DNA from 2 places in the Arthrobacter sp. LjRoot14 genome. Region 1 is predicted to be linked to the other one. Evidence: predicted binding sites of a transcription regulator. Region 1 holds the regulator's gene; the other holds the start of a gene.
The links. Region 1 encodes LexA, which represses DNA repair genes until DNA is damaged. Its sites were predicted from a motif close to TCGAACANNTGTTCGA; they were not measured.

Region 1 (3,777 bases):
AGCCTGCCGCGCGGCCCTTTCGGATTCGAAAGGGGACAGCGCGAATACGGCCGACGGCGGTCGCCAGCTTGCGCGCTCACGCCTGATGGTCATCCTCGAGCTCTGTGAACGACTGATCGCCGCCCGGGAAAACCGCGAAGTGGTCTGGTTCTCGCGGAACAGCACCTTTGACCCGCAGCAAGGCTATTCGCAGCCGGACGACGCAGCGCCGGCCTTGATCAACATAGCCCCGTTGAGCGTGGCCGGGAAGCTGCGTGACGGGCTCTTTGCCGGCCACACAGTGGTCCTCACCTCAGCCACCCTCGCGATCGGATCGGCCTTCGAGCCGGCGGCGGGAGGGCTTGGGCTGGTGGGCCCGGGTGCACCCAGCTGGACCGGCGTGGACGTCGGGTCCCCGTTCGACTACCCCAAGCAGGGGATTCTCTACGTCGCCAGCCATCTGCCGAAGCCCGGCCGTGGAACATCCCCCGAAGCGCTGGATGAGCTGGAGAAGCTGATCCGGGCGTCCGGCGGCGGGGCACTGTGCCTCTTTTCGTCGCGGCGGGCGGCGGAGGAAGCGGCTGAGGCGATGCGCCCGCGCCTGGATGTCAGCATCCTGTGCCAAGGCGAATCAACCATGACCGCCCTGGTGCGGCAGTTTGCGGACGAGCCGGACACCTGCCTCTTCGGCACAATGTCTCTCTGGCAGGGCGTCGACGTTCCCGGCGGTTCGTGCCGGCTGGTTGTGATCGACCGGATTCCGTTCCCGCGTCCCGATGATCCGCTGATGACGGCGCGTTCCCGGGCGGTGGCACAGGCGGGCGGCAACGGCTTTATGTCGGTTTCGGCCACCCACGCGGCAATCCGGCTCGCCCAGGGGGCCGGCCGGCTGATCCGTTCCACCGGCGACAAGGGTGTTGTTGCGGTCCTTGATTCCCGGTTGTCCACGGAGCGCTACGGGGGCTTCCTGCGGGCGGCCCTGCCGCCGTTCTGGCCCACCACCGATCCTGCGGTCGCGGTTGCCGCCCTGTCGAGGCTGGCGAAGGCTCCGTCGGCGGCGGCCGCAGGCTGACAACGCGTGCCGTTGCCGGCGCCACCTGACCGTTTCGGGGGCCCGAAGTCGGGTCCCCGGAAGCGGGCTGCGCAGCGGCTACAGCGAACGAAGAACGGACACGACCTTGCCCATGATGTTGGCGTGGTCGCCGAGGATGGGCTCGTACTGCGTGTTCTGCGGCAGGAGCCAGGTATGGCCGTCCCGTTGGCGGAAGGTTTTGACCGTCGCCTCGTCATCCAGCAGGGCTGCCACGATGTCACCGTTGACCGCGTCACTCTGCCGGCGGACCACAACCCAGTCGCCGTCGCAGATGGCGGCGTCGATCATGGAGTCGCCGGTCACCTTCAACATAAAGAGCTCGCCGTGGCCGACCAGCTGCCTCGGCAGCGGCATCACGTCCTCGACCACCTGGTCAGCCAGGATAGGGCCGCCTGCTGCGATCCGGCCGACCAGGGGGACCATGGCCGTATCCGTTGCGGTGGCCAGTTCGGAGACGGCCAATCCGCCGATGGTGCGCAGCCGCGCGGGCTTCTCCACGCCTGAGATTTTGGCAGCACCTTCATCCAGGGTCAGCGGCATGAGTACTTCCATGGCCCGCGGACGCTTCGGATCGCGGCGGAGATAGCCCAGCTTTTCGAGCTGCGAGAGCTGGTGGGTGACGCTGGAAAGGCTGGCCAGGCCCACGGTGTCGCCGATTTCACGCATTGACGGCGGGTAGCCGTTGTCATTGACGGACCGCTGGATGGTTTCCAGAATCTTCTTCTGCCGTACCGTGAGGCCCTTCGGCTTCGCTGGTGACTGCTGGCTCCGCTGCGTAGCCCTGCCGCCGGTGGCTTGTGCTGCCATGTTCGCCAACGCCTTTCCGTTCCACCCGGCCTCCGTGGCTGCAGCTGCCGGGAACTTCCGGCCTGAAAATGTCAGACCCTGCTGATCAACTGCAGAAGTGGTTGATCTGTAGCTCAAACGTAGGCCAGCCCCACAGCTTTTTCAAACATTTGTTCTAGTGAGTCTCGACAATGTTCGTTAATAAGTGCTAGAACAGAACAAGCAAAGTTCGAATATGTGTTCTAGTCCAAAACCCCGTTCGGTCCTATGTTCGAAGACCGGGCGGGCGGATGGCAGCTTCAGGAACATGCCGGGCAGCACAGTCAGGTCCAGGAGGGCTCAGTTCATGTCAGCAACAAGCGCTATTCATGGTTCGCGTTTCAAGGGTTCGGCCGGCCAGGGCCGCGGCCCTCACGCATCGGAGTTTCCGGGTTCCGCCGGGCAGGAAGCCGGGGCTTCGGGAATTCGGGGCTTCAACTGGGAGGAGCGTCCCGCGGAGAAGGCCGTGAAGGCGGCCAAGGCAAGGTCCACGCAGCCGCCGCTCCGCCTGACGCGCAGGGGGCGCATCGTCCTGGTGGGCGTGCCGCTGATTCTGTTGGCGGTGCTGGTGATCTCGCTGGCCGGTTTCCTGAACTCTCCGGCGAAGGCGGCGGATTCCGCGTCCGAGCTGTCTGTGACCCCCACCGTGTCGGTGACGGTGCAGCCGGGGCAGTCCTTGTGGGAGATCGCCGGATCTGTCGCGCCGGAACGCGATACCCGGGACGTTGTTGCCGATATCGTTCAGCTCAACAACCTCGACGGCGGCAGGGTCATGCCGGGCCAGCAGATCTTTGTCCCCTCAAACTAAGGCCCGACACCCTGCGCGGGCAGCGGGCGGAAGCAAGCCCCGGCAGGGCCGGAAGCGTCACAGTTTCGGCGCCCCGGCCACGCTCACTTAAACTATTGAAGTGACTGACCAGCTAGAGCGCCTGAACCGACTTCCCCTCCGGACCAACCTGCGTGGCCTTACCCCGTATGGTGCGCCGCAGTTGGACGTTCCCATTCTGCTGAACGTCAACGAAAACACCCATGGCGTTCCGGCCGATGTCCTTGTGGCCATTTCCGAGGCCGTGACGGCAGCTGCCGCGGGATTGAACCGCTATCCGGACCGTGAGTTCACCGAGCTCCGGGAGCGCCTGGCCGAGTACCTCGGCCACGGTCTGCGGGCAGAGAACATCTGGGCCGCCAACGGATCCAACGAAGTGCTGCAGCAGATTCTGCAGGCATTCGGCGGGCCGGGACGTACCGCACTTGGTTTCCCGCCCACGTATTCCATGTATCCCCTCCTGGCCAGCGGTACCGACACCGAATACATCGTCGGCCAGCGTGCGGACGACTATGGGCTCAGTGCCGAATCGGCTGCCCGGCAGGTCCGGGAACTGCAGCCGAACATCGTCTTCCTGTGTTCACCCAACAACCCCACCGGCACCGGGCTGGGACTGGATGTGGTGGAGGCCGTGTATGCCGCAGGCGAAGCCAGCCAGACTGTCGTCATCGTCGATGAGGCGTACCACGAATTTGCCCACGACGGTACGCCCAGCGCCCTGACTCTGCTGCCGGGCCGTGAACGGCTGATCGTGTCCCGTACCATGAGCAAGGCCTTTGCCCTGGCCGGGGCGCGCCTGGGCTACATGGCCGCTGCGCCCGAGGTTGCGGATGCGCTGCGTCTGGTGCGGCTGCCGTACCACCTGTCCGCCATCACCCAGGCCACCGCCCTGGCTGCCCTGACCCACCGTGAGGCCCTGATGGCCGACGTCGAAGACATCAAGCGGCAGCGCGACCGGATTGTTACGGAGTTGACCCGGATGGGCCTCAAGCCTGCCGCGTCCGACTCCAACTACGTCTTCTTTGGCGGCCTGGAGAACCCGCACGAGGTCTGG
Region 2 (3,777 bases), 1.0 Mb from region 1:
AGCTGCTTGGCGATCTCGCCGATGTCGCCGTCGTCCATGCCAAGCGCCATGCCGGCATCACGGACGGCACCGCGAGCGCGGTAGCCGTTCTGCATGCTCATGAGGGTGACGCGTTCCGCTCCGAAGCGGTCAAAGATCCGCCGGTAGACATTGTGCCGTTCGGCACTTTCAACGTCGATGTCGATGTCCGGAAGGGTGGCCCTGTCGCGGGAAAGGAACCGCTCGAAGATGAGGTCGTGCTGCAGTGGGTTCACCTGGCTGACATCGATGAGGTAGTTAACCAGGCTGGAGGCGCCGGAGCCCCTGGCCGCTGCCCTGACCCCCATGTCCAGGATCATCCGGGAAACCTCGGCCACTGTCAGGAAGTAGGAGGCAAATCCGAGGTTGGCGATGATCCGCAGTTCGTGCTCCAGCCGTGCCCGCATTTCCGCCTCGGGCCGCCCTGATATCCCCGGGAACCGGCGGCCGATGCCCGCCTCGCAGCGCAGGGTCAGCTCAACCAGGGGGTCGCCTTCGATGCCGATGACGGATGCTTCAGGTACAACCGGCCGCTTCCATCCCATATCTGTGACGGGATCCATCCGGCAGCGGTCCGCGAGCGCCTCGGTCTGGCCTAGCAGCCTCGTGAGGTCAGTGGCGCCGTAGCCGGCTGCATGGATGATTTCCTGCCCGAGTTCGAGCATTTGGGCAGATGTTTTCAGCCACCCCCGCCCATTGGGCTGCAGCAACGGCTCCGCTGTCAGCTCGGGCAGCGATTTCAAGGTGCGGGCCGAATCCAGCACATCCGCCGTGGCGGCGCCGTCCTCCGCGCAGTACCGCACCGCGTTGGTCAGAACGGCCGGAACCCCGTGCTCGGCGGCAAGCTTGAGCATGCGCACCGCATGGGCGGTGCTCAGCGGCGCACCGGGGGAACTGAGGTGCGACACCACTTCGGCTGCCACGGTTCCCTTCGGCATGCCGTCCAGCCATTGTTTGAACAGCGTGCGGGGGCGAAGGTACCGGCGTCCGCCCATAGCCCTCCCGACGTCGGAATCCGGTCCCACCAGCACCGTCAGCACCGGCTCCAGGGTTCCCGGGTGCAGTGCCCGGGAAGCAATTTCGGCGCGGGTCACCGCCACGGGAACCGTTCCCCCGGCTTTGCCTGAGGTACGGGCATGGGCGTCGGAAATCAGCCGGCAAAGGGCGCGGTAGCCGGCGCCGTTGTTGTGTCCGTGGGCAAGTACGACGACGCGGCCGGCGAGCTGGGTGCGGAGGTCGCCGTCGTCATCGAAGACTGCAAGGTCAACCCCGACGACGGGATCCAGGCCGGCCGCCATGCAGGCCTTGAGGTGTTTGACGGTGCCGTACAGGCCGTCCCTGTCGGTGCAGGCAAGCGCAGTGGCGCCGTCGGCGGCAGCCGCCTGGGCGAGCTCCTCCGGCCAGGAGACACCATAGTGGGCGCTGAAGGCTGTGGAAACGTGAAGATGGGTGAAACTCATGCTGATTGCGGCCTTAGGGCATCGTGGATCTTCAGCAGCCTCCACCGGCCGTTTCCGATGTTCCTTGTCAGGTCCAGGGTGAGGGTTTCATGGGGTTGCGGGGGTTCCTTGGCGCCGGTTGGCCGGACCTGGACGCGCCAGATTTCGTGATCCACCAGCCCCGGGCCTGTTCCCAGCGGCGCCCGGGTTTCCTCGACCCACCACTGGCGGCGTTCAAACCAGTGCACCGGCTCTGCGCAGACCGTGTAATGACGACCTGCCCAGGTGAGTGCGGACGGCTGTCCGGCAGGTGAGCAGACGACGTCGACACCTTCGCTGAACAAGCCCATCGGCGCCTCCCGAAACTGCACTCCCCCTCCCCGAACGGGCGATCGCACCGCTGGCAGGGAGAAACTGAATTGATTCGATTTGAAATACTTAGTTCGAATATATCTTCGAATAATTCAAGTCTACGCCGGAGCCCGGACAAAACCTACACGCAGTCTCCCGGCTTCAGCGGTGCCAGCGATAAGGGGTTGTTGTTGACACCCGGAGGACCCATAGCGCTCAAGGATGGGCCGTGAGCATTCAGTCGAATCGCTGCGGATCAACTTCCTGCCCGGCCTCACGGCGGTTTGAGACCTGGCGCGGGGTAGCGCGTCATGGAGTCCGGGTGGCACCGGCCTGAAGCCAGAGGACCGCCGGCCCGACCTCGTTCCATCATGCGCTCATATTCGAATATTTATTCGAATATCATTGGTCCGTGCCGGAGCGCTGACAAAACCTCGATCAGGGGTGGACGGACGGGAGCGCAGGGAGCAGGATGGAGCCATGAGCTCCCATGACGCACTCCTGAAGCACGTAGCCATCGCCGCCAAGGACTCCACCTTGGTGGCGACTTTTGATATAGACGGAAACATCCCCGGGGCGGGCGCCTACGTTGTGGGGCTTGTCGCGGCCACGCCGGATCATTCCCATCAACGAAGAATGGGCATTGAGTTCATGAACGGCGAGGCTGTGTCCTTCTACTGCTTCAGCCACGACGGAACAGAGGAGAATTTCGACCTCAGCGGCGTGACGCACTCAGGCAACACCATTACCGGCAACTTTCCCATGAGTACCGTCCTGGGCCTGGAAAAGGGTCACCTGATGACGGCCTTTAGCGACGCCGACGGCAGGGACTATCAGGCCAACGTGCCCGTGGAAGAATCCCTCTGAGCAGCTAATTGCCGGCAGCTAGTTGCTGGCGTTGTGCACTTTCATCTCAAGCTCGGTGAAAGCCGTGATCATCGCCCGGTAGGTCTTCTCCACGATGTCCGGGTCGATGTCCTTCTTCTCGGCGGCGGCGCGGACATGTTCGATGACCTTCTCCACCCGTCCGGGAGCCCGGACCTCCGCGTCATCGCCCTTCAACGTGCCTGAAATCCGGATCAGGCGTTCACGGCGGGCAATCAGGGTAACAATCTGCTCATCAACTTCATCGACGGCCACTCGGACAGCTGCGAGCTGCTCCCTGTCGGCCTGGGCGTCTTTGTCGTGTCCGTGATTTGTGGGCATGTGCATGACAGTATCTAAGAATGCAGCCTCGAGTCGACTTCATTTCATTGGGCGTCCGCAGTGTTGATGCCTCCCGCGACTTTTACGTTAACGGCCTCGGCTGGCCGGTCCACCGGGAAGTCCCCGGCGAGGTGGTGTTTATCCAGGCAAACCACGGCCTCATGCTTTCCCTGTGGGATGCCGGCCAGATGCAGGCCGAGGCCGCCGTGGACAGCCCCGCCGGGGTCCCCTGCATCACATTGAGCCATAACGTGGGCAGCGCGGCGGACGTTGACCGGGTCATGGCCGATGCCGAGGCTGCCGGGGCCGCCGTGGTGGCCCCGCCAAAAACCCAGCCATGGGGCGGGTACACCGGATACTTCGCGGACCCGGACGGATTCCGCTGGGAAATCGCTTTCAATCCCGCCTGGGCCGTGGACGCCGCCGGCAACGTCACGGTCTGAAAGCCGGCTAGAACAGGCCTTCCACCGGCCGGATAAGTTCCGGCGAGTCATTTTTTACATTCCCGACGGCGGTGCCAACGGCGTCGATGGTCCAGCCTTCGGCAACGTCGTGCGCACCGGCCCGGACCAGATCCACCAGCCCGGCGGCATCGTCCGCCTGCGGATCCAGCCATGCCTGCATGGTCCCCGGGTCCATGGGCAACGGCACCCTGTCGTGCAGGGCGGTGAGTTCAGCCAGCACTCCCCCGGCGTAGCCGTCCGGCGGCGAATCGGTCGTCATGATCGAGGTGGACAGCATCCAGCGCTGCGGGTCTCCCTCG

Region 2: ACSQ12_RS12060 (DUF6504 family protein) is a predicted target of LexA. The motif match lies at 1,901-1,916, and genes of this name have one in related genera.

What each region holds. Positions count from the first base shown of each region.
Region 1 is NZ_CAXURL020000001.1:1,664,789-1,668,565, forward strand. Features, by position in the region: gene ACSQ12_RS07515 (ATP-dependent DNA helicase) at 1-1,051, shown strand, start outside; gene lexA (transcriptional repressor LexA) at 1,130-1,879, opposite strand; gene ACSQ12_RS07525 (LysM peptidoglycan-binding domain-containing protein) at 2,205-2,705, shown strand; gene ACSQ12_RS07530 (histidinol-phosphate transaminase) at 2,806-3,777, shown strand, end outside.
Region 2 is NZ_CAXURL020000001.1:2,699,817-2,703,593, forward strand. Features, by position in the region: gene ACSQ12_RS12055 (DNA polymerase III subunit alpha) at 1-1,478, opposite strand, end outside; gene ACSQ12_RS12060 (DUF6504 family protein) at 1,475-1,807, opposite strand; gene ACSQ12_RS12065 (hypothetical protein) at 2,289-2,675, shown strand; gene ACSQ12_RS12070 (chorismate mutase) at 2,694-3,020, opposite strand; gene ACSQ12_RS12075 (VOC family protein) at 3,035-3,457, shown strand; gene ACSQ12_RS12080 (SOS response-associated peptidase) at 3,465-3,777, opposite strand, start outside.